Regions from separate parts of the Furfurilactobacillus entadae genome, predicted to be linked through region 2. Evidence: a T-box and tRNA genes for the amino acid it is inferred to sense, from the RefSeq annotation. Region 2 holds a T-box; the other holds one or more tRNA genes.
What was found. The T-box of region 2 lies ahead of leuS (leucine--tRNA ligase). A T-box ahead of a tRNA ligase gene usually reads a tRNA of that ligase, here a tRNA-Leu.
Positions count from the first base shown of each region.

Region 1: it has a tRNA-Leu gene. The T-box ahead of leuS (leucine--tRNA ligase) is inferred to sense a tRNA for this amino acid. The anticodon was not compared.

Region 1 is NZ_BQXN01000022.1:4,910-29,129, forward strand. Features, by position in the region: gene ald (alanine dehydrogenase) at 359-1,468, shown strand; gene tdcB (bifunctional threonine ammonia-lyase/L-serine ammonia-lyase TdcB) at 1,572-2,609, shown strand; gene ACKTR5_RS09080 (amino acid permease) at 2,718-4,082, shown strand; gene ACKTR5_RS09085 (APC family permease) at 4,094-5,458, shown strand; gene ACKTR5_RS09090 (replication-associated recombination protein A) at 5,566-6,900, shown strand; gene proC (pyrroline-5-carboxylate reductase) at 7,159-7,953, shown strand; gene nagA (N-acetylglucosamine-6-phosphate deacetylase) at 8,033-9,166, shown strand; gene ACKTR5_RS09105 (GntR family transcriptional regulator) at 9,210-9,911, shown strand; gene ACKTR5_RS09110 (nicotinate phosphoribosyltransferase) at 10,058-11,530, shown strand; gene nadE (ammonia-dependent NAD(+) synthetase) at 11,542-12,378, shown strand; gene ACKTR5_RS09120 (cation-translocating P-type ATPase) at 12,617-15,292, shown strand; gene ACKTR5_RS09125 (hypothetical protein) at 15,328-15,762, shown strand; gene ACKTR5_RS09130 (SprT family protein) at 15,863-16,354, shown strand; gene ACKTR5_RS09135 (AI-2E family transporter) at 16,423-17,475, shown strand; tRNA gene ACKTR5_RS09140 (tRNA-Leu) at 17,546-17,630, shown strand; gene ACKTR5_RS09145 (LCP family protein) at 17,814-18,815, shown strand; gene ACKTR5_RS09150 (ABC transporter ATP-binding protein) at 18,990-19,757, shown strand; gene ACKTR5_RS09155 (multidrug ABC transporter permease) at 19,759-20,490, shown strand; gene ACKTR5_RS09160 (hypothetical protein) at 20,492-21,088, shown strand; gene rpsN (30S ribosomal protein S14) at 21,277-21,546, opposite strand; gene ACKTR5_RS09170 (Crp/Fnr family transcriptional regulator) at 21,717-22,412, shown strand; gene ACKTR5_RS09175 (PTS sugar transporter subunit IIA) at 22,807-23,196, shown strand; gene ACKTR5_RS09180 (PTS system mannose/fructose/N-acetylgalactosamine-transporter subunit IIB) at 23,219-23,713, shown strand; gene ACKTR5_RS09185 (PTS sugar transporter subunit IIB) at 23,788-24,220, shown strand, end outside.
Region 2 is NZ_BQXN01000020.1:142-6,377, forward strand. Features, by position in the region: partial or broken gene leuS (leucine--tRNA ligase) at 1-2,272, opposite strand, end outside; T-box leader at 2,347-2,564, opposite strand; gene ACKTR5_RS08605 (phosphatase PAP2 family protein) at 2,744-3,334, shown strand; gene ACKTR5_RS08610 (class I SAM-dependent methyltransferase) at 3,347-3,913, shown strand; gene ACKTR5_RS08615 (MDR family MFS transporter) at 3,973-5,460, opposite strand; gene metK (methionine adenosyltransferase) at 5,553-6,236, opposite strand, start outside.

The DNA of each region.
Region 1 (24,220 bases), on a different contig from region 2:
TTGAGTGACTGATGAGCAAAAAAAGCGTCGATATTGATGCTAAGAAGACGTCAGTCAAGAAAGAATCTTGTGAAAATAACGACATGAATTAAATTGTTGACGCTATGATGCGTATGGAATGAGATGCTTTTTCTTTGAATCTAAAATAAAACGAATGGAAATAGATGCTTGTTCTTTTATATAAAAAGTGTAACATTGTTCGTGGAAAATGAATACGCTTACAGCGAAATTGTTAAATCAGTTGAAGTAAGCTGCCATTTCAGTTTCCGATGTTGCACTTTTTTTGAAAACTGGCCAGTTTTCGTTAATTAAAGTTAATTCGAAAATAAAACGAAAAAAATCACAAGGAAGTGTTCTCATGCAGATTGCCGTTATTAAAGAGCAAAAAGAAGGGGAAGGGCGTGTCGCCGCAACTCCTGAAAATGTTCGCAAAATGGTGGAAGCAGGCAATGAAGTACTTGTTGAAAAAAATGCCGGCGTTGGTGCTGGTTTTGCTAATGATGAATATGCCGAGGCTGGTGGCAAGATTGTCAGTCATGAAGAGGGTTGGAAGGCAGAATTAATCATCAAGGTTAAGGAACCAGATGCCGAGGAATATAAATATTTCTCCAAAGGAAAAATCGTCTGGGGCTTTCAACACCTGGCTTCATCTAAGCCAACCGTTGAAGCAATGATGAAAGCTGGAACCACCGCAATTGGTGCCGAGACCATCGTGAAAGATGGCAAGCTCGAATTGTTAGCACCCGTTAGTCAAATCGCTGGGCGGCGGTCAATTATCATGGGCGCTTATTATCTTGAAGCCCAACATCAGGGTGAAGGCATCTTACTTCCAGGGATTAATTTCCCAGGGATTCATGCTGGGAACGTGGTCATCTTTGGTGGTGGGAACGCTGCTGAAGGAGCTGCTGACATGGCGCTCGGCATGGGCTGTTCAGTGGTCATCATTGAATTAAACGATGACAAGATTGCTGAAATTAAAAACCATTATGAAGGCAAGAACCTTCGCGTTGTGAAATCAAACGAAGAGAACTTGGCTAAGGAAATCAAGGATGCGGACATCTTCGTTTCGACAATTTTGATTCCGGGTTCTAAGCCACCGAAGCTTGTGAAAGAAGCTATGGTTAAGTCCATGAAGAAGGGCAGCGTGATCGTTGACGTGGCCATTGATCAGGGTGGAACCGTTGAAACGATCGACCATCCAACGACGATTGATGATCCTGTCTTCGTTAAAGACGGTGTTGTGCACTACGCTGTGCCAAATCAACCGGGTGCTGTCCCACGTACCTCAACGATGGCATTGGCTGCTGGTAACTTACCGTACCTGTTGGAAATTGCCGAAAAGGGCATTGTTGATGCCATCAAGACCAATGACGCATTGGCTTCAGGTGTCAATCTGTATGAAGGCAAGGTCACAAATGAAGGCCTCGCCAAATCGTTAGATGAACCATACACAAAACTTGATGTTTAAGGATGTTCGCTAGTTGGACAGAGGAGGGGCCAGCCCTTTCTTTTACACAGACTTGTGAATAAATTACCGTACACTAAACTTTCAACTTCTAGGAGTGAATAAAATGGCTGCAAATGAATTAGTTGCAAAGACTTTTGACTTAGTAAATATCCAAGATATTGAAGAAGCAAAATCGATTGTAAGTAAAAATGCACGGCGGACACCTTTAGTAAAATCAATGTTTTTAAGCCGCAATGTGGTTGGCGGAGACGTTTATCTTAAGTTGGAAAACATGCAGTTGACCGGTTCATTTAAGTTCCGCGGTGCCAATAATAAAATGAATCATTTAACTGCTGAAGAAAAGAAACGTGGTGTGATTACCGCTTCAGCAGGGAACCATGCCCAAGGGGTCGCATTGAGTGGAAAGTTGCTGGGAGTCGACACGACGGTTGTTATGCCAGATGAAGCACCACAAATGAAGCGTGATGCAACCGCTGGATACGGGGCCTCCGTTGATATGCACGGGGCAACGTTTGATGACGCACATGCGTGGATGCATGAACGTGCAGAAAAGGAAGGCAAGACGATCGTTGATCCGTTTAACGATAAGTACGTGGTTGCCGGGCAAGGAACCCTTGGGTTGGAAATTCTTGATGACCTTTGGGATGTCGACACCGTTGTCGTTCCTGTCGGTGGTGGCGGACTGATTGCTGGGGTTGCCACTGCATTGAAGTCATTTAACCCATCCATTCACATTGTCGGTGTTCAATCCGAAAATGTTCACGGGATGGAAGCTTCCGTTGAGGCCGGCCACATCGTGTCACATCACACGGATTTCACACTTGCTGATGGAACTGATGTTGCAACGCCAGGGGACGTTACCTTCCCAATCGTTCAGAACCTTGTGGATGAAATTGTCCTGGTTAGCGAAGAAGAAATCGCAACGGCAATGAAGGATCTGCTTCAACGGACAAAGGTTGTTGCGGAAGGTGCTGGGGCACTGCCAACTGCTGCATTGGAAGCACACAAAATTGACGATAAGTGGTTAAAGGATAAGAAGGTTGTCGCGCTTGTTTCCGGGGGAAACGTTGACCTGGCCCGTGTGTCAAACATCATTGATCACTTTTTCTCACCAGTTGCTGCTGATGGGGGAATTGGCTAGCACCAGTTGTTCATTAAGTGACCTAACCCACTGATGCAGAGCATCGAGGATGTTGCACCTTTTGATGCAACATCCTTTTTCTTTAAACGTAAAAAAGGATGATTTTGTATGGATAAGGAAGACCAGCAGTTATCACGGTCTTTGAAAAGTCGGCATATTCAGATGATTGCGATTGGGGGTGCCATTGGAACCGGACTGTTTCTTGGGTCTGGAACCGCCATTCGTGAAGCAGGGCCATCGATCATCTTGGCGTATTTTATTGCAGGAAGTTTTTGCTTCTTTTTGATGAGATCAATCGGTGAACTGCTGCTATCAGACACAAATTTGCACTCGTTTATTGATTTCATTAAACGCTATCTGGGAAATCGCTTTGAGTTTGTGACCGGATGGACCTATTGGTTTTGCTGGATCACCATCGCAATGGCCGATTTAACGGCCTCGGGAATCTACATGAGGTTTTGGTTCCCGCATTTCCCACAGTGGGCAACACCACTGATCATCATCCTGCTTTTGATGATGGTTAACCTTGCAGACGTTGGTTTATTTGGTGAAATGGAATCCTGGTTTGCCATGATTAAAGTGGTGGCCATTTTGGCAATGATTGCCGGTGGTTTGTACTTAGTGATGATTGGCTATAAAACGCCAACGTCAACGGCAAGCTTTAAAAATTTAGTGGCACACGGCGGCTTTTTCCCAACCGGAGTAACGGGATTTTTAAACGCCTTCCAGATGGTTATTTTTGCTTTTGTCGGCATCGAAATGGTGGGCCTGACCGCTGGTGAAACGGAAGATCCAGAGAAAAATTTACCTAAAGCCATTAACAACCTGCCAATTCGGATTGGTCTGTTTTACATCGGCTCAATGGTTATCACGATGGCGATTTATCCGTGGAATAAACTGATGGCCAATCAAAGCCCGTTTGTTCAGGTCTTCTCTGATATTGGCATTCAGTCGGCAGCAGCAATCATTAATTTTGTTGTCCTGACGGCAGCAATGTCTGCTTGCAATAGCGCCATTTTTAGTACGAGTCGCACGCTAAGATCATTGGCTGTTGGCGGCAACGCCCCGCGTTTTTTTGCAAAACTGAATAAACGTCATGTACCAAATAACGCGTTGCAATTCTCGTCGCTCGTGCTCTTTGTGGTCGTTATTTTAAACTATCTCATTCCAAAAGGCGTCTTTAACCTGGTGTCGGGTGTTGCCACCATGAATTTTATCTTCGTTTGGTCTGTCCTCATCATTGCACACCTTGCGTATCGTAAACGGTTGTTAGAAAAGCATGAACAACCAGCGTCATTTACAATGCCGTTTTTCCCGTACTCGAATTATCTAACGTTGACGTTCTTTTTCGGCGTTTTAATCGTTCTATTGTTTGAAAAAAACACGCGTGTTTCGATTATGATTTCAGCTGCGTGGTTCGTCATAATGTTCGCCGTGTTTGAGTTCTATCAGAAACATAAACAGCTTAATTAGAGGTGAAGAACATGGAAAATAAAGGGGATTCCAACACCAATACTGGCTTAAAGAAGACGATTGGCTTTTTCCCGGCATTATCGACCGTTATGGGGACTGTCATTGGAACGGGGGTTTTCTTCAAGGCCGCCGCAGTGACTGAATCAACCGGCACTGCCAGTCTAGCGATGCTAGCGTGGTTCTTGGGTGGTGTCATCACCATCTGTGCCGGGCTGACGGGGGCCGAATTGGCCGCCGCATTTCCAGAAACTGGTGGCCTGACCCGGTACATTGAACACACGTATGGTGGGTTCTGGGGGTTTCTAGCGGGCTGGGCGCAAGCCATTATTTACTTTCCGGCGAATGTGGCCGCAATTGCAATTGCGTTTGGGACACAATTCGCTAATCTGTTTGGACTTAAGCAAAGTTGGATCGTCCCGGTTGCGATGATTACAGCATTGTCACTGGTTTTGATCAACTGGATCAGTGCCAAAGCGGGCGGCTGGGTGACCTCTGTCACGTTGGTTGTTAAATTAATTCCGTTAGTCTTGATCGTTGTTTTAGGCTTCTTTCATTCCGGTGGGGTCAACTTTTCACTCTTTCCAGTGGTTGCCGGTCCGCACCGCGCCTTTTGGACGGCGCTGGGGAATGCCTTGTTAGCGACCATGTTTGCTTACGATGGGTGGATCCACGTTGGGAATATTGCTGGTGAAATGAAGAATCCGAAAAAGGATCTTCCCCGCGCAATCGCCCTTGGAATTGGGTGCATTATGCTTGTCTATTTACTGGTCAACGCGGTGTTCTTATCCGTTGAACCAGTGAGTCATGTGGCCGGAAACCTTAACGTGGCTTCTGATGTTGCCAAGGTTTTGTTTGGTGGCATGGGTGGCAAGTTTGTCACCATCGGAATTTTGATTTCGGTTTATGGTGGGCTCAACGGCTACACCATGACCGGGATGCGGATTCCGTATGTAATGGGTGTTGAACACAAGCTGCCATTTGGCGATGTTTCTTCTAAACTGAACAAGGCGGGCATTCCGTGGGCCGCAGGATTAATTCAGTATGTGATTGCCTTTGTGATGATGCTTTCCGGTCAATTTGACGCAATTACCAATATGTTGATCTTTGTGATTTGGGTCTTCTATTGCATGGCGTTTGTGGCTGTCATCGTTCTTCGACGAAAACAACCGGAGTTAAACCGGCCGTACAAGGTTCCGTTGTACCCGTGGATCCCGATCATTGCGTTAATTGGTGGTTTGTTCATTTTAATTAACACGTTGTTCACACAGTTTGTGACAACAGCAATTGGGATTGTCGTGACGGCACTGGGCATTCCGTTCTACTATTATTTGAAGAACAAGTGGCATTACGATAGCGACAGTCACAAAGAAAAGTAATTATTTGTGTTGAAAGACTACTATATATTAGTAGTCTTTTTTGGTTTTTAAAGCGGCACCGTGCTATAATTAGCATACGAACACACGTTTGATGGAGGGGTAAACAAATGGCAGAAGAGACATCCTTATTTGAACAAGCTGATGAAGTTAATCAACCGTTAGCAAGCCGGATGCGCCCGCAAACGTTGGCCGAGTTTGCGGGGCAGCAGCATTTAATCGGGCCTGGTAAAGTGCTTCGCCAGCTGATTGATAGTGATGTGTTGTCGTCACTCATCTTTTGGGGTCCACCCGGGGTGGGAAAGACAACATTAGCAAGAATCATTGCTAACCAGACGCAAGCGCGCTTCATTAACTTCAGTGCGGTGACCAGTGGCATCAAAGAGATCCGGCAGGTCATGACGGACGCCGAGGAAAACCAGCAACTTGGTGAACGAACAATCGTTTTTGTGGATGAAATTCACCGGTTTAATAAGGCCCAGCAGGACGCTTTTTTACCGTTTGTGGAAAAGGGGAGCATTACGCTGATTGGGGCCACGACGGAGAACCCCTCGTTTGAAATTAATTCGGCCTTGCTGTCACGAACGAAGGTGTTTGTGCTTCGCCAGCTGACACACGATGACTTAGAGCGGTTACTTCAGCAAGCGCTGACTGATCCGCGTGGCTTTGGTAAGCAAACGATTCAGATCGACCCGGCCACCGTGGCAGCCATTGCAGATTTTGCCAACGGGGATGCACGAGTGGCGCTCAACACCCTGGAAATGGCCGTGCTGAATGGTCAGCAGATCAATGGGGTGACGGCAGTTGATCAAGCGGATGTGGCCCAGCTCGTTTCCCGGAAATCGCTCATGTACGATAAAAAGGGGGATGAGCATTACAACATCATTTCGGCTTTGCATAAATCCATGCGCAATTCGGATGTGGATGCGGCGTTGTACTGGCTGTCCCGGATGCTTGAAGGTGGCGAAGATCCGTTATACGTTGCCCGCCGGTTGATTCGGTTTGCTAGTGAGGACGTCGGTTTGGCAGATTCACGGGCGTTAGAAATCACCGTTGCTGCCTATCAAGCCGCCCATTTGATCGGCATGCCGGAGTGTACCGTTAACCTGGCACAGGCGGTCACGTATTTGGCGTTAGCACCAAAATCAAACGCCATTTACACCGCGTATGCGGCAGCGAAGACGGACGCACTGGATTCCTTGGCAGAACCGGTGCCATTGCAAATTCGCAATGCCCCCACCAAGTTGATGGCAGATCTTCACTACGGGGAGGATTATCAATATGCCCATGACGCGGCGGACAAACTGACGACGCTCCAAACCATGCCAGATAATTTGGTTGGTCACACGTATTACGAACCAACGACGCAGGGATCGGAGCGGCGAATTGGGGAGCGTTTGGCCCAGATCAAGGCATGGCATGCAGCTCATGATCCGCACCAGTAAGTGTTAAAAATAATGAAGAAGCCCGTTCTGATTGGTGACCTGATTGGTCGTTTGCTGCGGTAATGGTTTAGCAAACGAACCATGGCGTCACGCTTGGAACGGGTTGTTTTTTTAGAAAGTAAGTGCAGGCGGTTGCATTAGTGGTCTATATCGGTTACATTCTAATCAGATAAGTCTTTAAACCGGATACATAATTTAGTGGTCGACCTGTTTAACGGCGAAACGGTAATTGAACGGAAAATGAAGGGATGATCAGACATGCGATTAGGTTTTATTGGTGTTGGCGGAATGGCACAAGCAATTATTAACGGGTTGTTAGACGCGGATGCACTTGCACCTGCTGACATTATTGTTCATAGTGCCCATCCAGCCCATTATCAACAGTTTGCAGAGACGACGGGGGTTCAAACGGCGGCAACAAATGCCGAAGTGGCCAAGAATAGTGATTTCGTTGTGCTTGCGGTTACCCCGATTATGGCCGCAGATGTGCTTAAGGAAATCCGTGAACAGTTAAATTCTGGCCAAAAGGTCCTCATTTCCATCGTGGCTGGCTTGAGTCTTCAAAAGATGGAGGAGTTAGCTGGTTTTGATCTGCCCATTTTGCGGACGTTACCAAACGTCAATGTCGCCATCGGTGCGGGAATGACAGCGGTGGCTGCTAATGAAAACTTGACGGGTGCAAAGTTAGCGGATGCAAAGGGGCTCTTCGATGCTGTGGGTAGTACGGCTGCATTAGCAGAACGTGACTTTAGTACCTTTTCAGCGTTAGCAGGTAGCTCACCGGCCTTCATCTATTTCTTCATTGACGCCTTGTCACGAGCTGGTGTTAAACATGGGTTAACAAAGGCTGAAGCAACGCGGATCGCGGCCGCTGTTACGGAGGGTTCCGCAAAGATGGTCCTTCAATCCTCCGAAAACCCGTTTGGGCTCATTGACCAGGTGTCTTCACCGGGTGGCTCAACGGTGGCAGGATTACTTGCAATGGAAGAAGCCGGGTTAATGACGGCGGTGGTTAAGGGAATCGACGCCACCATCAAACGGGATCAAGAATAACGTCGTTGTCAAAATGGTCTATACCAGCTATACTGGAAGCGTAACCAAATGAGCTTTTTCAATTGAGGAGGAAGATTCAATGAGTACGGTTTTAAAGCATGCGATCATTTATACAGGTGAGGAAAAAATTAACGACGGCTACATCCGCTTTAGCGATAAGGTTGAGGCGGTTGGCGCGATGAGTGACTACGTTGCCGAACCTGATGACGAAGTTGAATTTGTTTCTGGTAAGATGATCGTTCCTGGATTCATCGACGTTCACTGTCATGGGGGCTACAGCTTCGATGCAATGGATGGGGATGCCGACCAAATTGATGAAATGACAAACGACATGATCCATGAAGGGGTAACAACGTTATTCCCAACGACCATGACGCAATCAACAGAACAATTGGACGGTGCGATGAAAGGGATTGCGGCCGCTGCGGAAAAGAATCCCGTCATCAAAGGGGTTCATTTGGAAGGGCCCTTTATCTCAGCAACGTTTAAGGGTGCCCAACCGGAACAATACATCACTGATCCAAACGTTGACCTGTTGGATAATTGGAACAAGTTATCCGGTAACCGGGTTCGGTTGATCACGTATGCGCCAGAAGATCCTGGTTCACGTGACTTTGAAAAGTACTGCTTGAGTCACAACATTGTGCCATCCGTGGGTCACAGTAACGCAACGCGTGAACAATTGTTGGCTTCCAAAGCAACACACGTGACGCACTTGTACAATGCGCAACGTGAATTCAAGCACCGTGAACCAGGGGTTACGGGACACGCCATGCTTGAAAATAACATGTACTGTGAGCTGATCTGTGATGGGTTCCACATTGTCCCTGACATGATCAAGTTGGCTTATGACCAAAAGGGGCCTGAACGCATTGATCTTGTGACAGATTCCATGCGGGCTAAAGGGATGCCAGAGGGAGTTAGCGAACTTGGCGGCCAAAAGGTGATCGTTAAGGACAAGCAGGCACGGTTGGAATCCGGTAACTTGGCTGGCTCTGTTTTGCGGTATGATGACGCCTTTAGAAACATCCAGTACTTTACTGGGTGTGGAATTGAAGAAGCCGTTCAAATGTCGTCTGTTAACCAAGCGGAAGAATTTGGTCTCACCACAAAAGGGGTTTTGGCAGCCGGTAAGGACGCTGATTTTAACCTGATGGACCGGACGCAAAACCTTGAACGGACTTACAGTTACGGACGGCGGTTTGACGATTAATTACGGACTTAAATAAATTCATTAAAGTTAAGGGATGAACAACATGGCCTCACCCATTTACATTCAAATTCATAATCAGTTGCGAAAGGCTGTTGAAGACGGTCAGTGGCAGGTTGGGGATAAGATCCCCTCTGAGCGTGAACTCGCCATTCAGTTTGGCGTGAGCCGGATGACGTTACGTCAAGCGGTGCAAACACTGGTGGAAGAAGGCTTGCTTGAACGCCGTGTTGGTGCCGGGACGTACGTTGCGAATCGAAAGGTTCAGGAACGGATGTCTGGGGTGACGAGTTTTACTGAACTCATGGAACAGGCAGGGAAAGTACCGTCATCACGCACGGTTTCCTACCACATCACAACGCCATCACTTTCGGAAAGTGAAAAGTTGCAGCTGGCGCCAGATGAACAGGTCCTCCGAATGGAACGGATTCGTTATGGTAATGATGAACCGATTTGTTTTGAAGTGGCAACGGTTCCTGAACGGCTGATTCAGAAATTTTCGAAAGAAGACGTTACCAACTCGCTGTATCATGTCCTGGAGGACGAGGCTGGTTTAACGGTCGGTCATGCCCAGCAAACAGTTTCTGCGATGACAGCCAGTGAACGGGTTGCAGAATATTTGAATGTAAAACGGAATGATCCGTTGTTACGATTGCGGCAGGTGTCATTTTTAGACGATGGAACACCGTTTGAATATGTTCGGACACAGTATGTCGGAAATCGCTTTGAGTTCTACCTGGAACGTTAATATGAATGGCGAACGGCTGGACATGTGTCCGGTCGTTTTTTTTACGTTTGGTTTAAAACAAATGACGTGAAAGCACGTCGCTTTGGGTCGGTTATGGTAAAATGATGAATAACTTACAAGGGACAAGAGAAGGGACTTAGATTAGGATGGTAATGCGGTATCCAGATGATAGTTTGACGCTTCACACGGACGCTTACGAAGTTAACATGGTCCAAACGTATTTTGAAGATGGGGTGGCTGATCGTCACGCTGTCTTTGAACTGTACTTTCGTGATTTACCGTTTCACAATGGTTATGCGGTGTTTGCCGGACTAGAACGAATTGTAAACTACATTAACCAGTTACGGTTTACGGACACTGATTTGGCCTATTTGAAGTCAACAAACCAGTACCCCGAAGATTTTCTAAACTACCTGCGGGACTTCCAGTTTACGGGAACCATTCGGGCGGCTAAAGAAGGGGACCTGGTTTTCAATAATGAACCGCTCGTTCAGGTCGAAGGCACGCTGGCTGATTGCCAGATTGTTGAGACGGCGCTCCTAAACATCGTGAACTACCAGACGTTAATTGCGACCAAGGCGGCGCGGATTCGGTCCGTGGCGGGTAACGATGGCATCTTGGAATTTGGAACACGGCGGGCGCAGGAAATGGATGCCGCACTGTGGGGTACCCGGGCTGCGTACATCGGTGGGTTTGACGCCACGAGTAACATGCGTGCGGGAAAGATTTTCGGAATTCCTGTGAGCGGAACACACGCCCATAGCTTGGTGCAAACGTACCGGGATGATTACACAGCGTTCATGGCATACGCGAAATCACACCAGGACTGTGTGTTCTTGGTCGACACGTATGACACGTTGCGTTCTGGTGTCCCAAATGCCATTCGGGTCGCCCGTGAACTTGGCGACAAGATCAACTTTTTGGGTGTGCGAATCGATTCTGGTGACATGGCGTACATTTCAAAACGGGTACGTGAACAGCTGGATGAGGCGGGCTTCCCGAACGCAAAAATCTACGCGTCTAATGATCTGGATGAAAAGACGATCACAAACCTGAAGATGCAGGGCGCCAAAATCGACGTGTGGGGCGTGGGCACTAAGCTCATCACCGCGTTTGATCAGCCAGCCCTCGGCGCCGTTTACAAGCTGGTCTCAGTTGAAAATGAACGGGGCACGATGGTTGATACGATCAAACTATCCAGTAACGCAGAAAAGGTTTCGACACCCGGGAAAAAGCAGGTGTGGCGGATTACCAAGAAGGCGGATGGTAAGTCCGAGGGTGACTACATGGCGCTCACGGATGAACGCCCGGATCAAACGAAACGGCTACACATGTTCCATCCAAGCTACACATACATTAATAAAGACGTGACGGATTTTGATGCACGGCCGGTGCTGGTAGATATTTTCCGTGATGGTCAGCAAGTATACGAAGTGCCGACATTACAGGAAACCAGAACGTTTGCCGCAGAACAACTGGCGTCACTGTGGGATGAATACAAGCGGGACCTCAACCCACAAATTTACCCGGTCGATTTATCACAACGGTTGTGGGATCACAAGCAAAGCATTATTAAAGAAGTTCATGACTACGTGAGTTCCTTGAAGTTTGATAACTAGGAGGCCGTAAAATGAGAGCAAAACAAGCAGAAATTATTAAGGCACTGGGTGTTAGCGCGGATTTTGATGCACAGACAGAAATTCGGAAAAGTGTCGACTTTTTGAAGGCCTACTTAACGGCCAATCAATTTTTAAAAACGTTGGTTTTGGGGATTTCTGGCGGTCAGGATTCGACACTGGCTGGTAAGCTGTCACAAATGGCCATTAGTGAACTGCGTGAGGAAACGGGTGACACAGCGTACCAATTTGTGGCCGTGCGGCTCCCGTATGGTGAGCAGGCGGATGAACAGGACGCAATGGCCGCCATTGCGTTTATGGCGGCCGACCAAGTGATGCGGGTGAACGTGCAACCCGCAGTGGATGCTGGGGTTGCCGCCGTTGAAGCAAACGGTCTGACGGTGGCTGACTTTAACAAGGGGAACATCAAGGCGCGTGAGCGGATGATCGCCCAGTACACCATTGCCGGTGAACTGAGTGGTGCCGTTGTCGGGACGGATCATGCAGCGGAAGCGGTGACCGGCTTTTACACGAAGTACGGTGACGGTGGGACGGACATTACACCACTGTACCGCTTGGATAAGCGCCAGGGGAAAGCCATGCTGGCCGTTCTTAAAGCCCCAGAACATTTGTACTTAAAGGTGCCAACGGCAGATCTTGAAGATGACCGGCCGGCATTGCCTGACGAAGTTGCGTTGGGCGTGACGTACGATGAGATCGATGACTACCTTGAAGGTAAGACCATTAGTGACGCGAGCGCTGACAAGATTGAGGCTTGGTACCAAAAGACGCAGCATAAACGTCATTTGCCAATCAGCATTTTTGATGATTTTTGGAAGCCAACAAAGTAGGGGCGTTTAACTTGCGTTTTCCAGTCGACCTCTGTATAATTTGGCTTACGATAAATGAGGGAGTAACTAATGGCTTACTGGCTGGACGTTCGGTCCACCGGTAGACCGTGACAACGCCACCAACAAGACTTGTTCTGGTTTTGTCTTAAATAGTGAGACTCATGTTCGACACTTTTAAGTGTGCGTTCATGGGTCTTTTTTTGTACCAACGTGACGCACGGACACGGGAGGAATTGGAATGAAACAAACACAATTACCGCAGGCAGCACAATGGACGGTTGAGGAGACGTTTACGCAGGTTAAGGGGCAAGCTGCGGGGTTAACCTCCGCGGAAGTCACACAACGACAAGCTGACGTGGGTAAAAATGAACTGGCTAGTAAACGGCAAACAACACTTGTTGAAAAGTTTCTAGCCCAGTTTAAGGATCTAATGATCATCGTGTTGATTGTGGCCGCGGTGGTGGCCGCAATGACGGGTGAAGTCGTTGATGCCATCATTATTTTACTTGTGGTGATCCTAAACGCGGTCTTCGGTGTGTTTCAGGAGGCCAAAGCAGAGCAAGCAATTAATGCACTTCAGGAAATGGCGGCCCCGAATGCACACGTTCGGCGTGATGGTGAAACGGTGACGGTCAAAAGTGATGACCTTGTGCCGGGTGACGTTGTGTTACTTGAGGCAGGGGACATCGTACCGGCCGACATGCGGCTGATCGAGGTGGCCTCGTTACAGATTGAGGAATCTGCGTTGACTGGTGAATCAGTGCCGGTCAACAAGCAGTTGGCGCCTGTGACGGATAGTCAGGCGGGGCTAGGGGATCTACAAGACTTAGCCTTCATGAATAGTAACGTGACATATGGTCGTGGTGTGGGGATCGTCACAGAAACCGGGATGCAGACGCAGGTTGGTCGGATCGCTGGGATGCTGGATAACACCAAAGAACGCAAAACACCACTCCAGGAAAACCTTGCCCACCTAGGGAAAGTTCTGACCGGGTTGATCTTAGTGGTGGCCGTGGTTGTCTTCGGTGTGGGGATGTTACGGGGCAACGAATCACTGATCAACATGCTTCTAACGGCCATTTCACTGGCTGTTGCAGCCATTCCAGAAGGTTTGCCAGCCATCGTCACAATTACACTTGCGTTGGGAACGACGCGAATGGCGAAGTTAAATGCGCTGGTGCGGCGGTTACCAGCGGTTGAAACGTTAGGAAGCACGGACATTATTGCCTCTGATAAGACGGGGACGTTGACCCAAAACAAGATGACGGTCGAAGCTGTCATTGTCGATGGAAAACAACTGCCGGCAAAAGAGGCGGCTGGTGCCACGGCAGAAAATGACCAGGGGCTGTTAGCCACACTGCTGATGTTGAATAATGACACCAAGGAAACGGCGGACGGCCTGATCGGTGATCCAACGGAAACGGCATTGATCCAGTACAACATCGATCATGGTGTTGAACCAGAACCGTTCTTGGCAGCTCATCCACGGGTTGCCGAAATTCCGTTTGATTCAGAACGAAAGCTGATGACGACCGTGAACCAAATGGGCCCGGACAGTGGGTACTGGGTAACGGTTAAGGGGGCGCCTGACGAACTGTTAAAACGGGTGACTCATGTCCAATCAAACGGTCAGGTCGTTGAGTTAAGTGAAGATAACCGTCAACAATTATTGACCATTAACCACCAGTTAGCCGTTCAAGCACTGCGGGTGCTGGCGTTTGCGTACCGACCAGTGGCAACAGTGCCAACGACACTCACTTCTGCAGCCGTTGAGCAGGATCTGATCTTTGCTGGATTCGTCGGCATGATCGATCCAGAACGGCCAGAAGTTGCCGGTGCGGTGGCGGAAGCCAAAGCAGCTGGAATTCGCCCATTGATGATTACCGGGGACCATGCGGATACTGCCCGCGCGATTGCCATTCGGTTAGGGATTATTGCTGCGGATGACTCAGCTGGGGTAATCACCGGCGCGCAATTAGATGACTTGAGTGATGAAGCGTTTGCCAAGCAGGTCCAGCAGTATTCCGTATATGCCCGGGTCGCACCCGAGCATAAAGTTCGGATCGTTAACGCCTGGCAACAACTGGGAAAGGTCGTTGCCATGACAGGGGATGGGGTCAATGATGCCCCAGCACTGAAGGCGGCCGATATTGGGGTCGGAATGGGAATCACCGGGACCGAGGTGTCTAAGGGCGCCTCTGACATGGTGTTGGCTGACGATAACTTCTCAACCATCGTGGTGGCTGTGCGTGAAGGGCGGAAGGTGTTTGCAAACATTCAAAAGGCCATCCAATACCTGCTTTCGGCAAACCTTGGTGAGGTGCTCACACTGTTTGTGATGACCATGATGGGGTGGCAGATCCTGGCCCCCGTCCACATTTTGTGGATCAATTTGGTGACGGATACATTCCCAGCGATTGCGTTAGGGCTGGAACCAGCGGAAAAGAACATCATGGCGCAGAAGCCACGGGGCCGCACATCAAACTTCTTATCGGGGGGTGTGTTTGGGAACATCATCTACCAGGGACTACTGGAGGGTGGCCTGACACTTCTTGTGTACTGGTTGGCGTTAACGTTCCCAGTGCATGCTGGCAGTGCCCAAATTCATGCGGATGCGTTGACCATGGCTTTTGCGACGTTAGGGTTGATTCAATTGTTCCATGCCTTTAACTCCAAGTCGATCCATGGGACGCTCTTTACCAAACAGCTGTTTAAGAATAAGGCCTTTAACTGGGCCATTCTGACGGCCTTTGTGTTACTTGCGGCAACCATTTTAGTCCCTGGCTTTAACAGTCTGTTCCATGTAACGACGTTGGACTGGTTCCAATGGTTAATTGTGATTGGTGCAGGGATGACAATGATTTTGATCGTAGAAGTGGTAAAATTAATTCAGCGTTCATTACAGCGTAACTAAGCCATGAATGAGTGGCACACTAAAGGAGTCTCATTGTGAAAAAGAACTTGATGATGGTGTACGGCCGGACCCTGTCCCAGTTAATTACAGATACAGAGGATGTCCAAAAAGACTTGGAACCCTACTACTCAAAGCTGAAGCAAGGAACGGTTGGCGGACAGCTAATTGATTTGTCATCGACTGAACTAGCAGACATTAAGGCTGAATTCCAGGATGGAACGGATCGTTACAAGGCCTACAACGAAAAATTGAAAAGAATGCAGGCGCCGGCCCGGTTCATGGGTAAGCAACAGAGTTTAAAGGCAGCGTATGAAGCATATACCGCTGGTTGCCAGGCAATGACGGACAGCCTGGTACTGGAGACAAGCAGTGTGGATCAGGCGAAGTTTGACCAGTCTGAGACCGACCAAAATGAGGCGATGGATCGCATTATTCGTTTGATCCAAAGCATCTTGATGGCAAACGGGTAAACACTAAAATAAAGATTGCGCTGAACACGTATGTCTTTAATAATGGGAGCGAAAATCATGACTGGTTTTCGCTTTTTTTGATGATTTAAGGGGGAAGCAGATGACAAACGAGCAATTGCAGCACTTGGTAGAACATATTTCGTTAACGTCGTTTGACCGACCGTTTAGGCATCAGGCGGTGTTTAACCGGCGCTTAAAAACAACGGGTGGACGATACCATTTGAAGGATCACCACATTGACATTAATCCAAAAATGATTGAAGACTTTGATGAGGAAACGTTGGTTGGGGTGATCAAACATGAGCTTGTTCACTATCATCTGGCCACGACAGGTCACCCTTATGATCACCGGAGTCGGGAGTTTCGCCAGTTATTAGCAGCGGTTGGTGGAAGCCGATATGCGCCGGCACCAGTGAGTGCACCAGCTAAGCGCCGGCCACCGCATGAGTATGATTATGTGTGTCGTGATTGTGGGCGCCATTTTCACCGACGCCGGCGGGTCAACACGGCCCGGTATGTTTGCGGGGTCTGTGGTGGGCACTTACGGTTGGTGACGGAAAGTGGTGGCGCTAAACCGGGGGGTAGTCATTAGAAATCTGGGGAAAGAGTGTTAAAGTAGTGCGTAAGATGATAAAACGTCAAGACGGGAGTAAATAGGGGATGGAACGAGTTTATCGATGGTTTAAGCAGGAGGATGTTCAGGTTTACCTAACATTGGCGGGCCTCATTGTGGTGCTCTTTTGTCTTCGCCAGTTCCTGTCGATCATTTTACTGATTACGATTTTTTCGTACTTGGCGGTGGTTGCGACCACCCATCTGCGCCGATGGCTTCCGGTCGGACAGATTCTGGCAACGTTGATCGTGTACGTGGTGGTATTAGGCCTCCTAACGGCAGCCATTTCATATGCTGCGCCGTCACTTGCGAAGCAATTTAGCGGCATTCCCAGCATGATTAGTAAGGCAATTGAAAATCATCCGGTGTGGGACAAGCAACTGGATCAATGGGTCAACACGGCGTTTAATAGTAGTGAGTTAATGAAGCACGGACAAACGGCGTTGATGACGGGGTTGAAGGGCCTGGAAACCGTCGGAACGGCCTTTTCTCATGTTGGGATCGCCATGTTTCTCAGTTTGATTTTCACGGCGTCTTATGGGCGAATGAGTCGCTTTGGCCGGGGCTTTTTGCACAGCCGGTTTAAACGGTTATTTACGATTGTCTATTACCTTGCCCATAAGTTTGTCCTCATTTTGGGCACAGTCGTGGAAACGCAACTGATCATTTGTACCATCAACACCGTGTTAATGGCGATCGGCTTGTTTATTCTGCAAATGTCGAGCTTAATGGTCTTATCAGTCATCGTGTTTATTCTTGGGCTGATTCCCGTGGCCGGCGTTTTGATCTCCATGATTCCACTAACACTGATTGCGTTTGCAAGTGGAGGTCTTTGGAAGGCCGTTGAGGTCATCATTTTAGTGGTTGTGATCCACTTCTTTGAATCGTACTTCCTGCACCCCCGGTTAATGGCAACCGCAACGGACCTGCCAATTTTTGTGACATTCATGACGTTAATTATCAGTGAACAATTATTTGGAACCTGGGGCCTGATTGTTGGCTTACCGATTGTGGCCTTCTTCTTAGATATCGTGGGGGTTCACCCACAGCCCAATGACGGACCAGTTCTCCAGCAGTTGCAAAACGATGTTGGCGATTAAATTAATGAGGGAAAAATCAAAAGGATGATTGCCAAAGGTTTAATTATTTGGTACTATTATTCTTGTTGATGCGGCCATGGCGGAATTGGCAGACGCGCAAGATTAAGGATCTTGTGATCTTTTTGATCATCCGAGTTCAAGTCTCGGTGGCCGCATAATGAAGACATTCGGCGATTGCTGAATGTCTTTTTTAGTGGATTAACCATTATTTTAGTCTAAGAAAATTTTAAAATATTTGTGAAAAAGTAATTATTTTAAGCTTTTTAAGCTACCGACGAATGACATGGTTTACAATCAGTAAATAGCAATCTTATCAGACTATTTTGGGGAGAGCATTCATGAATAACGAACCGAATCAAGAACAGACGTCATCACGGGCACAACGCCGTCAGGGCGGGAAACAGCCACGCCGTTTCCATCCGTGGCGATGGTTTTGGGGCATCATTGTTGTGCTCTTATTGGTCATCGTTGGGTTTGGCGCCGTTGCGTACCATAACATTAATTCAGCGGCAAACAAGGCCTACAAATCTGCGGGAATTACGAAACAGCGGGACACAAAGGATCTATTAAATAACAAAAAACCAATTTCCATCATGTTCTTAGGAACGGATACTGGAGCCCTTGGCCGTGATTACAAGGGGCGGACGGATACCATCATGATTGCCACAATTAACCCATCGACTAAAAAGATGACGTTAGTGAGCTTGCCCCGTGATACGATGACGGATATTGCTGGTTATCCTCAATATTCTCCAGCAAAGATCAATGCTGCGTATACGTATGGTGGTGTTGGGACAACCATTAAAACGGTCCAAAACTTGTTAAACGTGCCAATTGATTACTACGCGTTGTTAAACATGGGTGGATTAAAGAAAGCCATCGATGAAGTTGGTGGGGTAACGGTAACGTCACCACTAACGTTTAGCTACGAAGGTTCAAGCTTTACAAAGGGGCAGTCCTACCATATGGACGGGACAACGGCCCTCCGCTTCTCACGGATGCGTTACGATGATCCTCAAGGGGATTATGGCCGTCAAAGTCGACAACGGTTGGTGGTTCAAGCATTATTTAAGAAATCAATTGACGTGAAGACGGTGTTGAATTCATCGTTCTTAGAATCAATTTCTGGTGAATCACAAACGGACTTGACGAGCTCAGACCTTGTCAAACTGGCCCAAAATTACCGGTCAGCAACAAAAGATATGACAACAGACCACATGCAGGGAACTGGTCAGATGATTGACGGTCAATCGTTTGAAGTGGTCAGTCATTCAGAAAAACAACGGGTTACAAACGAACTGCGGAAGAGTTTAGACTTATCTGCTAAAACGGATGACTAACCTTGTTCATTATCAGAAAAAACAAAGCGTGTTGATGCCAGTGTCATGGCAATCAACACGCTTTTTTTGCGCGAAAAATGATAATAAAGTTGCTAAAATGTGATAAAAAGATTGAATTACAATGTGAATACTTGTGGTGGAAAACTAGAAACGCGGGGTTACCTTGAGGGGGACATGATGGATCACATTCTAAGTGTTGAGCACCTGGCAAAGAGCTATCGCAGTCATGGCCAGACCTTTGCCGCACTGACGGACGTTTCATTTCAGATCGGTGCTGGGGAAGTTGTGGCCTTACTGGGGCCAAACGGGGCGGGGAAAACGACAACGGTCAGCATTATTGGCGGCTATCTTTTACCAACAGCGGGAACAATTATTTTTGATGGGCAGCAGCTGACCAAGCGGACACGGCGCCCCAACATTGGCGTGTCGTTTGGTGGCGAACTGGGCTTCTACGGCCGGGCAACTGCCCGACAAAATTTACGGTTGTTTGCGGATTTGGCGAAGGTCCCACACCGTGCCCAAAAAGAAGAAATTGCGCGTGTCTTAGACATTGTTAAGCTGAGTGATGTGGCCGATAAGCGGGTGCAATCCTTTTCGAAGGGGATGACCCAGCGGTTGCACATTGCCCGGGCACTACTGGGAGACCCAAAGTTATTGTTGCTGGATGAGCCGACTAGTGGGCTTGATGTTGAGATCGCTGCTAGAATTTGGGCCACGGTTGCGGACTTGGTTAACGCGGGGACGAGTGTCCTGTTAACAAGTCACACGATGACGGAAGTTGAAACATTAGCAGACAAGGTTGTGTTATTAGGGGCTGGGAAGGTCTTCACGACGGGAACGGTGGCCGAGATTGTCGCGCAATCGAAGGTTCAGCGTATTGATCGACCGGCGACATTGGAAGAATCCTACTTAGCGTTGGCACCACAGTTAAGGAGACGGTAGCGTGCGCTTTTTACGATTATTTTGGTTTCACTTTAAACAATATGGATCAAATCAGTACTTTTTCTGGCTGCCGGTCACCAGTACAGTAAGCATTTTTCTGCTTCAGTACGTCGTTGCCTATGCCAATGACGGGTTAGCCAATCCGCAGCTTTGGATCAATAGTGGTGTTGTGGGTCTCTGGGCCTCAACCGCAACGGCCGCTGGAAGCATTGGTTTTCAACGGTTTCAGGGCACACTGCCCTACATTGTTAACACCCGCTATGATGAGCGTGGCTCGTTAATTGCGTTATTGCTGCCAGCATCTAGCTACGGATTGTTGGCCTTTCCGCTTGCGTATGGCCTTGCTAAAGTGACGGGCGTGATGGTTGGTTCGCTTTCGTTAAACTGGTTATTTTGGGTTATCTGTCTGTGGGGTGGTGCGGCATTGATGGGTCTCTTACTGGCCGCGTTTTTCACACTCACGCCTAACGCACTGGTTTATGAAAGTTTGATTGATGTGCCAATTGTGTTACTGACGGGGTTGTTTGGGGGTAAAGCACTGACACGACCAGTAATGGCGGTCTCACAGTGGCTTTTTCCCATCACCGCACCAATTTCAGCGCTAACTGGTAACGGACACTTACACTGGGACGCCTGTATTGTGAGCATAACGTTGTGGGTTGGTTTAACGGCAGGGATAACCAAACATATCATGGTCTTAGCTAAAAAGAAGGGGACGCTCAAGGTGATCTAAAATGATGACACAGTTTTCAACGTTGGCCTACTTTGCAAATTGGCGCACCCGGCTCATTTACTTTATCCTGCTACCGGTTAATAACTTAGCGTTACTCTTTTTGATCAATGATCAATACGGTACTGGGTTTCAGTGGCAAATCGTGATTGCGACCGTGTGCATTGACGCGACCACACTGACGCTGCAAGCCATGGCGCAGCTGTTAGTAACGGATGCACGCTTAGGGATTGATGTGGAATTAATTACCAAAGCCCCCGCCAATGCCTATTACTGGGCCACTAAAGTTGCGACCGCATTACTGGCGGGCGCAACTTTAGCCGCGGTAAATTTAGTGGGGGGCGCTTATTTTGGGGGCACCCGTGGGCGTGGCCATGAGCGGGATCATGGTGTTACCGGGACTGCTTGGTGCCGGGGTGGTGGTTGGCTTTACCGGTTGGAGCCTGTCGTGGCAAATGAAGAATCCGTACTTCTTTCCCAATTTTTTTGCTTCGGTGACAATTTTGGTGGCTGGGTGTTTGGTCCTCGTGACGAAGTATCCGGAATGGCTACGTCTGTTTGCAAGCCTATTTCCGTTTTCAGAACCTGTGACACGAATTGAAACGGGCACCGGTTCTCTGTGGATTAGTCTGATGATAACGGGCGGGTGGCTACTGGTTGGCATAGTCGGGTATGTCATTCAACTGCCACAGGTGCGCCTTGCCCGGGGTCATCAGTATTGATGTGATTAGAAAAAAAGATCTGACAACGGCGAGAGGCCATCGTCAGATCTTTCTTTTGTACCGTAAATTACCAGCTCGCCTTACGAACGCCAGGAATTTTCCCCTGGAGTGCTAATTGGCGAAAATTGAGCCGTGACAAGCCAAACTGACGCAGGTAGGCGTGCGGCCGGCCGTCAATTTGATCCCGCCGGTGAATCCGAACGGGTGATGCATTTTTTGGTAAACTCGCAAGACCAGCGTAATCGTGGTCTGCCTTTAATTGTGCACGGCGCGCGGCATACTTAGCCACCGTGGCTTCGATGCGTTGTTCTTTAATGATTTTTGACTTTTTTGCCATTGAGCGATGATCCTCCGTGATCAACAATGCTAATAGAAACGGGCAACAAAACTCAATTGCACTTTATAACAGTAACAGTTACTGTTTAATATAACAGATTCACTTATTAAAACAAAGTGTTTACGCTTTTTTTAAAAGACGGAATTAATAAACGGTTGGGGGAACACATAATGACGAAGACCCAGACAGGACATGGCAATCACGGTGAGGACTGTTTGAAGCTGGTGCCCATCTTTAAGACACTGGCACCGGACGCATTGGCGCAAGTGAGCCAGCTGGTCCATGAGGTGACATATCCCAAAGGAACAACGCTTTTTTCAGCGGGAGAATCTGCGACGGCGTTAACCATTATCGCTTCCGGTCAAGCAAAGGTTTATCAGTTAGCGGCTAATGGCCGTGAACAGTTACTGTACCTCTTACAATCTGGGGATTTTGATGGGGAGGCAGCGCTGTTTAACCAGAGTACGCGGACAAGCTTTGCAGAAACGCTTGTGGAATCACGGGTGTGCACGATTGCGAGAGCTGACTTTCAGCAGTTATTGCAAACCGCACCACAATTAGCCTTAAACCTCGTGAATGCGTTTGGTCAACGGATCAGCCAATTGGAAACGAAGACGACGGCAGTGAGCACAACCTCGATCGAGGGACGGCTGGCTGGGTACTTGGTAGAAACGGCGGCCAGCTTTCCGGCCCAACAATCGTTTACGTTGCCCATGCCTAAAAAGGAAATTGCGGTGTATTTAGGAACCACGCCGGAAACGGTCAGCCGAAAGTTACTGGCGTTTCAACGGTCTGGATGGATCGAAAAACGTCCAGGAAACCAAATTATTGTCCGTGATGCCGACCAATTGGCGATGCTGATGTAAAGGACTTACACAAGTGATTTCGCTGCTTCATTGGCATTTGTTGACGACGATTCTGGGCGCGTTGAAAAAAGTTTAAGAAACTTAAGAATTGGCAAACGCCGGTCTAACAACTTGTCTAGTCCATTTGGTAACTTGTCGGACAGTTTAGCGTTGATTTGTGCTTGATGTAAGCGCTTCACTACGGTATGCTAGTCCCGTGCTCAAGATTTGTAAACCACTGGGTAGCATTAGCGTACGTAAGGGTAATCGACATTTTTTTGCCGAACCGATTGTAAGCGCTTTGCTAAACGGTAGTTAATGGTTATAATACATATACGGAGAAACGGTCCAATATTTCTCGATGTATTAAACGATTTTATTGATTAAGGGCATTTAGGAAGGAAACGAAGACGAAATGATCGCAATTATCGTTGCCAGTCATGGGACTTTTTCAGAAGGAATCACGCAATCATCAGCCATGATTTTTGGTAACCAAGAGAAGGTTGTTGCCGTGGGCGTTACCCAAGACGACGACCCAGATCAACTTCGACAACGATACGAACAGATTCTTGCGACATTTGCCGTGGATGACGAAGTGTTGTTTTTGGTTGATGTCTGGGGTGGACCAGCCTTCAACGTTGCAAGTCAACTCGTTGCAGAACATTCTGTTCGGATGGGTCTACTGACGGGGGTTAATCTCCCAATGTTAGTGGAAGCCTATACGGTTCGTCGCCAACCACTAGCTGACGTTATTGCCCATTTAGAGGCAATTGCAAAGGCTGGAATCAAGCATCTCGAGGTTTAGTTGCAACTAAGGGAGGACAAGCATGACAATGAAGATTCGCTTAGCACGAATTGACTCACGGTTATTGCATGGCCAGGTGGCCACGATTTGGACCCGGGCGTTACGCCCTCAGCAGATTTTGGTCGTTTCCGATGGTGCAGCAGGAGATGCCTTGCGTAAAGACCTGATCATTAAGGCAGCGCCTGCCGGTGTGACGGTCAGTGTCATTACCATTCAGCGGTTGATTGACATTTATCAAGATGCCCATTTCGATGATCTCGACGCATTGCTGTTGTTTGAAACACCAGCGGATGTTCAACGAGCAGTTGTCGGGGGTGTCACGTTAACGTCTGTCAATGTGGGTAGCTTAAGCTACACCGATGGTAAGACGATGATCACGGACGCCGTGGCGGTGAGCGAAGAAGATGCAACCATCTTCCGCGAACTTTCCGGCGCCGGGGTCAAGCTTGAAGTGCAAAAGACCCCAACAGATCAGCAACTAGATCTAATGGCGTTGTTGACCGAGCATGGTCTGTAGCACCTGTTTTTCAGCGAGCAACAAATCGCTGACACTAATTTTGGTTTCAAATATTTATTTTAGGAGGGACACTCATGGTAGGTATTATCTTAGCAAGTCATGGTGGCTTTGCAGAAGGCATTTACCAATCTGGTGAAATGATCTTCGGTAAGCAAGAGAATGTTCAAACAGTCACCTTGTTGCCAAGCGAAGGCCCAGATGATGTTCACGCCAAGTTTGAAAAAGCAGTTGCAACGTTTGACGATCCTGATCAAGTGTTGATTCTGATCGACCTTTGGGGTGGAACACCATTCAATCAGGCCAGCAGCCTCTTTGAGGGACATAAGGACACATGGGCAATGGTCACTGGTATGAACTTACCAATGGTCATCGAAGCTTATGGTTCACGGATGACGATGGATTCAGCGCAAGAAATTGCGACTCACATCGTTGAGACTGGTAAGGAAGGGGTTCGGGTTAAACCTGAAACACTTCAACCTGCCGAAGCACCAAAGGCAGCTGCTGAAG
Region 2 (6,236 bases):
CCTTCACTTTTCCATTAACTTGCAAGACAACTTCAACCGTTGCTTCCACAAGTTTGCTTTCATCAAACGTTGGCCATGGTTGGTAACTAATTGTGTCAGAAACATGGAAGTAACTCCACAGTTCTTCGGCAACGTGTGGTACCAACGGCGCTAACATTTTAATGAAGCCTTCCATGTACTCAACTGGAAGTGCGTCCACCTTGTTGGCTTCGTTTACAAAAACCATCATCTGCGAAATCGCGGTGTTAAAGTGCATCCGCTCGTAGTCCTCAGTGACCTTTTTGACCGTTTCGTTGTAAACTTTATCCAGTTTACCGTCATTAATGGTCGTGACCCGGTCACGCAGATGGTTGTTTTCATCGATCATCAACCGCCATACCCGTTGAATCCACTTGTATGACCCGTTAATGCCGTCCTCACTCCATGGCTTCGATTCTTCCAGTGGTCCCATGAACATTTCGTACAGCCGTAAAGTATCGGCCCCGTACTTATCGACGATTTCATCAGGGTTGATCACGTTCCCCTTTGATTTCGACATCTTTTCATGGTTATCACCAAGAATCATGCCCTGGTTAACCAACTTTTGGAAGGGTTCCTTGGTTGGCACGACACCCAGGTCATACAGCACTTTATGCCAGAACCGAGCGTACAACAAGTGAAGCACCGCGTGTTCAGCCCCACCAATGTAGAGGTCAACCGGCAACCAATACTTGAGTTTTTCTGGATCTGCCAACGCTTGATCGTTATGTGGATCAATGTAGCGCAAGAAGTACCATGATGAGCCAGCCCATTGTGGCATGGTGTTGGTATCCCGTTTTCCGTGACGCCCGTTTTCATCAGTAACGTTCACCCAGTCGTCAATGTTTGCCAGTGGACTTTCACCCGTGCCGGAAGGTTCCAATTGATCGGTGTCAGGTAACGTCAATGGCAATTCATTTTCGGGAACCAACGTTGTTTCGCCGTCATCCCAGTGGATAACGGGAATTGGTTCACCCCAGTAACGTTGGCGACTGAAAATCCAGTCCCGAAGCCGGTAGTTCACCTTCTTGGCCCCAACGTGATGTTCAGTGATCCATTCGATGGCTGCCTTAATGGCCGTTGCTTTATCCATGCCGTCCAAAAAGCCAGAATTGATGTGCTTCCCATCGCCTGTGTAAACTTCCTGGCTTAGGTCGCCGCCTTCAATAACTTCCTTCAACGGCAGGTTAAACTTCATTGCAAACTCGTAATCACGAGGATCATGCGCTGGGACTGCCATTACAGCACCCGTTCCGTAAGACGCCAACACATAGTCGGCGATCCAAATTGGTAACCGTTCACCGTTGATTGGGTTGATTCCGTAAGCACCGGTGAACACACCAGTTTTATCCTTATTTAAGTCTGTCCGTTCAAGGTCAGATTTAGATTCGATTTCTTTGTGGTAGGCCAGCACAGCCGCTTTTTGTTCCGGCGTTGTAATTTGGTCGACCAATGGGTGTTCAGGTGCTAAAACAAGGTATGAGACCCCAAAAAGCGTGTCGGCGCGCGTCGTAAACACCTCGATCTTTGTTTCATCGGCGCCATCAACGTCAAAGAAAACACTGGCCCCTTCGGAACGGCCGATCCAGTTACGTTGTTGTTCTTTGATACTTTCAGGCCAATCAAGGTCTTCCAAGTCATCAATTAACCGGTCAGCGTAAGCCGTGATTTTTAGCACCCACTGCCGCATTGGGACCCGGTATACGGGGTAGCCACCACGTTCGGTCTTGCCGTCCACGACCTCTTCGTTAGCGACAACCGTTCCACCCATGAAGTCAGGGGCCCAATTGACCATAATTTCGTCTTCGTAAGCTAAACCACGTTTGTACAGCTGTTCAAAAATCCATTGCGTCCACTTGTAGTAGGCCGGGTCTGTCGTGTTAATTTCCCGATCCCAGTCGTATGAGAACCCTAATGATTTCACCTGACGCCGAAAAACATCAACGTTTTGATCCGTAAAGCCCTTGGGGTTGTGCCCCGTCTTTAGTGCGTACTGTTCTGCGGGCAAACCAAAGGCATCCCAGCCCATTGGGTGGAGCACGTTAAACCCTTGCATCCGCTTCAACCGGCTCATTGCATCCGTTGCTGTGTACCCTTCCGGATGACCAACGTGTAACCCCTGACCAGATGGGTAAGGGAACATATCTAACGCGTAATACTTTGGTTTATCGGCAAAATCAGGTGTTTTAAAGGTCTTATCCTTATCCCAAAATTTTTGCCACTTTTTTTCAATCTCATTATGATCGTACGGCATATTGTGCCTCCTTCATGACATTTCATACAGGTCAAACTGGACAAAAAAAGCCCTACTGGTTGTCTCATCACAACCAATAGGGCGAATCTCTCCGCGGTGCCACCTATCTTTTCACCATTGCTGGTGAACACTTTAGTCATTAACGCTGACAAACGAAGTGGTCTACACACCGCTTAACGCGGGTTCAATCGCTCAGTGAATCCCGGCGAGTTCGTAAACATCAAACCGCTGACTCGCACCCCCGTCAGCTCGCTTAAGGTCTGGTCGTTCACTACTGATCCGTCACTGTTAACCTGTTAAAATTATTGTTCATAGCATAGCAAATTCGCGGAGGCTTGGCAAGTCAGGCCAGAAAACATCATGCTATACTAAGAGATAAAACTGGGGGTCATAATTATCTTAATATTTTCTCGTTCCCAATGGCAACGCTGGCGCTGGGCGTTTGCTGGTGGTGGTGCCGTCATTTTCATTTTGTTACTGAGCGGCGTCCTCACAGATGCCCACTGGCTTGCCGGATTCGATCATCAATTAACGCACCTCATCCGCCAACCCGTAACCCCAGAACGGACATGGTTCTTTCAAAACGTTACCCGCTTGGGCAATCCGCACATTACCTTATTCGTGATGCTCGTCTTCTTTGCCGGATTATGGTGGCGGAAAAAGCGGCTTGGTGCGGCGTTCTTTTTGGTCAACGTGGGGGTCGGCGCCCTCATTATCAATCAAATTGCCAAACAACTTGTCGAGCGGCCCCGGCCAACATTGTTTCACCTTGTCAGTGCGTCTGGCTATAGTTTCCCCAGTGGTCACGCCATGAACGTGACGCTCATGTACGGGTCCCTCATTCTCCTGTGCAACCTGTATGTGGATCGCCTCGCCCTTCGCCTTGTCTTCGACACCCTGTTGATTCTTGCCATTATCGGTGTGTGCCTCAGTCGGATTTACCTTGGTGTCCATTATCCAAGTGATGTTGCAGCCGGCGTGGGTCTTGCACTCTGCGAATTGTTCTACGTTCGTTACGCATTCTTTAAAACAACAACGGTTCCTGCAATCAAAATTTGGTAAGGAGATTTGCTCATGCCACTTAATAACGCGCTTTCGTTTAGTCATCAGCTTTTAGAACCCACAATTCAACTGGGTGATACCGTTGTTGACGCCACGGTGGGCCAGGGAAATGATACCCGCTTCTTAGCAGCACGGGTTGGCAAAACAGGCCACGTCCTGGCCTTTGACATTCAGCAAGCCGCGCTGGATGAAACGGCAACCATGCTAACTTTAACCGGATTGCGGCCCCAGGTGGCGCTCATTCACGATGGTCATGAACATCTGGTTGACCACATTAATGACAACACAATGATCAGTGCGGCCATGTTTAACCTCGGTTACCTTCCGGGTGGGGATCATAGTTTGATTACACGCGGGCAAACGACCATCGCGGCCCTTCAAACCTGTTGTGATCATTTACGCCGTGGTGGCCTCATTACCATTGTGGTTTACACGGGCCATCCTGGTGGACAAACGGAGGCCGATCTTGTCACCGACTTTGTCCGCCACCTACCACAAAAGCAGTTTCAGGTGCTTCACTACGGCTTTATTAACCAGCAGCATCAGCCCCCTTATTTGCTCGCCATTGAAAAACGATAACCACTAAAAATCCGGTTGCTAGGACAATTAATGCGTCCTGGTACCCGGATTTTTTTAACTTATTTTGAATCAGCGACCGTTGTTTTTGGGCGATCAAAAATAATGTTTGCGAGTAATGCCACAACGACTAACCCAAGGGCCACCCAGAAGACGTTGTGCACACCCTGACTCATAATCTGACGGAGCGTCGGCATCAAATGAGCCGGCAAGTCACGCGCTGTCTGTGGATTAATCAGATCATTTAACATCCCCACACTGACATGGGCGTGCGTCTCTGCACCATGCGCTAGTGTTGTATTCATTACGATGCCATACACGGCTAGCATAAACGTTTGCCCCAAACTTCTGGACAGTGTATTGAACGATGTCGCCATGCCGATAATTTTGGGATCGACTAAGTGTTGGGTCGTCACGGAGGTACTGGTGATCGTTAAGCCAAACCCAACACCTAGTTCCGCGGAAATAACTAGGAAGACCCAGAACGCCGGTTGCACGGGGAGAAGAACCAGAACAATCGCCCCAACTAACACAATGGTCGTGCTGATCGACACCACCTGGCGCGGTGTCAGTTTTCCCATAATTTTACCCGCAATAAACGAACCAACGATCCACATGACAGACGATGGTGTGATCGCAAATCCAGCTTCGGACGCCCGCAGCCCCAATAGTCCTTGCGTCCAGGTTGGAATGTACACATCAAAACATACAAGGTAGCCGCTGACCAACGCAGCCGTTAAGTTTTGAATCACAAACGTTCGGTTATTAAACAGCGCTAAATCAATAATTGGATCCTCAGCCCGCCGTTCCTGGTGAATGAAGCCGATGAGCCCCACCACCGCTAACAAAAAGCTTGTTCCAACAAGCCACCACGAAAGCGGCGCCTCGCCAAGAACCTGAAACCCATACATCAACCCTAATAGCATCAAGGTCAACCACGCGCTCCCCGCCAGATCTAACGGTGCCGTTGGCCGTTCTTGACGCGGTTCGTGGAGGTAAACCATGATCATTAACATGGTCAATAGCCCGATCGGAATGTTAATGAAAAAAACCCAGTGCCAACTCAATTGATCAACGATAAAACCACCAAGTAACGGCGCAACAACGGAAGCAATGCCCCATGCCGCTCCGTTTAACCCGGCCACCTGTGCCCGTTTTTCAAACGGATAAATGTCCGCAATGATCGTGAACGAGACCGGCATAATGGTTCCGGCACCAATTCCCTGAATCGCCCGCCAGAAGATCAAGGTCATCATGGAATTCGACAGGCCACTCATCATCGACCCAAAAATGAAGACCGCCAGCCCAAATAAGAAAACGGGCTTTCGCCCAATTCGATCCGAGAGTTTTCCGTAAATTGGCGTTGCCAGTGAATTCGTCAGTAAATAGATGGAGAAGACCCAGTTCATCAGGGTCACTCCGTGTAAATCACCAATAATCGTTGGCATCGCCGTTGACACAATGGTCCCTTCGACTGCCGACATAAACGTTGCAACAAAAATGGCCACCGTTACCAGCGTCACGTTCGTTGTGTTCGTGCGTTTCGCCATAAAATCCTCCTTGATTAAAAAAAGACCCCTGGTAGCTGTAGTCGTCCTGTCTACCGGAGGGTCGTGGTTCAAATTCAATAATTTAGTTAATGTTAGTGCTTTGCAACGGCATCCGTTAACGCGGTCACCTTATCCGTTTGTTCCCACGGCAGGTTCAGGTCAGGCCGACCAAAGTGGCCATATGCTGCCGTCTGCTTGTAAATTGGCCGTTGGAGATCCAGCATCTTGATGATGCCGGCAGGTCGAAGATCGAAGACGTCACGAATTGCAGCAGCCAGCGTTGCCTCACTAACACGCCCTGTTCCAAACGTATCGACAGAAATGGAAACGGGTTGGGCCACCCCAATGGCATAGGCCAACTGAACTTCGACCCGGTGCGCTAACCCAGCAGCCACAATGTTTTTTGCAATGTAACGGGCTGCGTATGAGGCCGAGCGGTCAACCTTAGTGGCATCCTTTCCAGAAAAGGCACCGCCACCATGGCGAGCAAACCCACCATAGGTGTCAACAATGACCTTCCGCCCCGTCAAACCAGCGTCGCCTTGTGGACCACCGATTACAAACCGGCCCGTTGGGTTAATCAGATACTTCGTTTGATCATCCAATAACTTCGCCGGGATCACAGCCTTAACAACTTTTTCGATGATGTCATCATGAATCTGATCCAACGTGACATCTTCATCATGTTGCGTGGATAACACCACCGTATCAACACGGACCGGCTGGTTGTCATCGTCATATTCCACAGTCACTTGTGCCTTTGCGTCTGGCCGTAA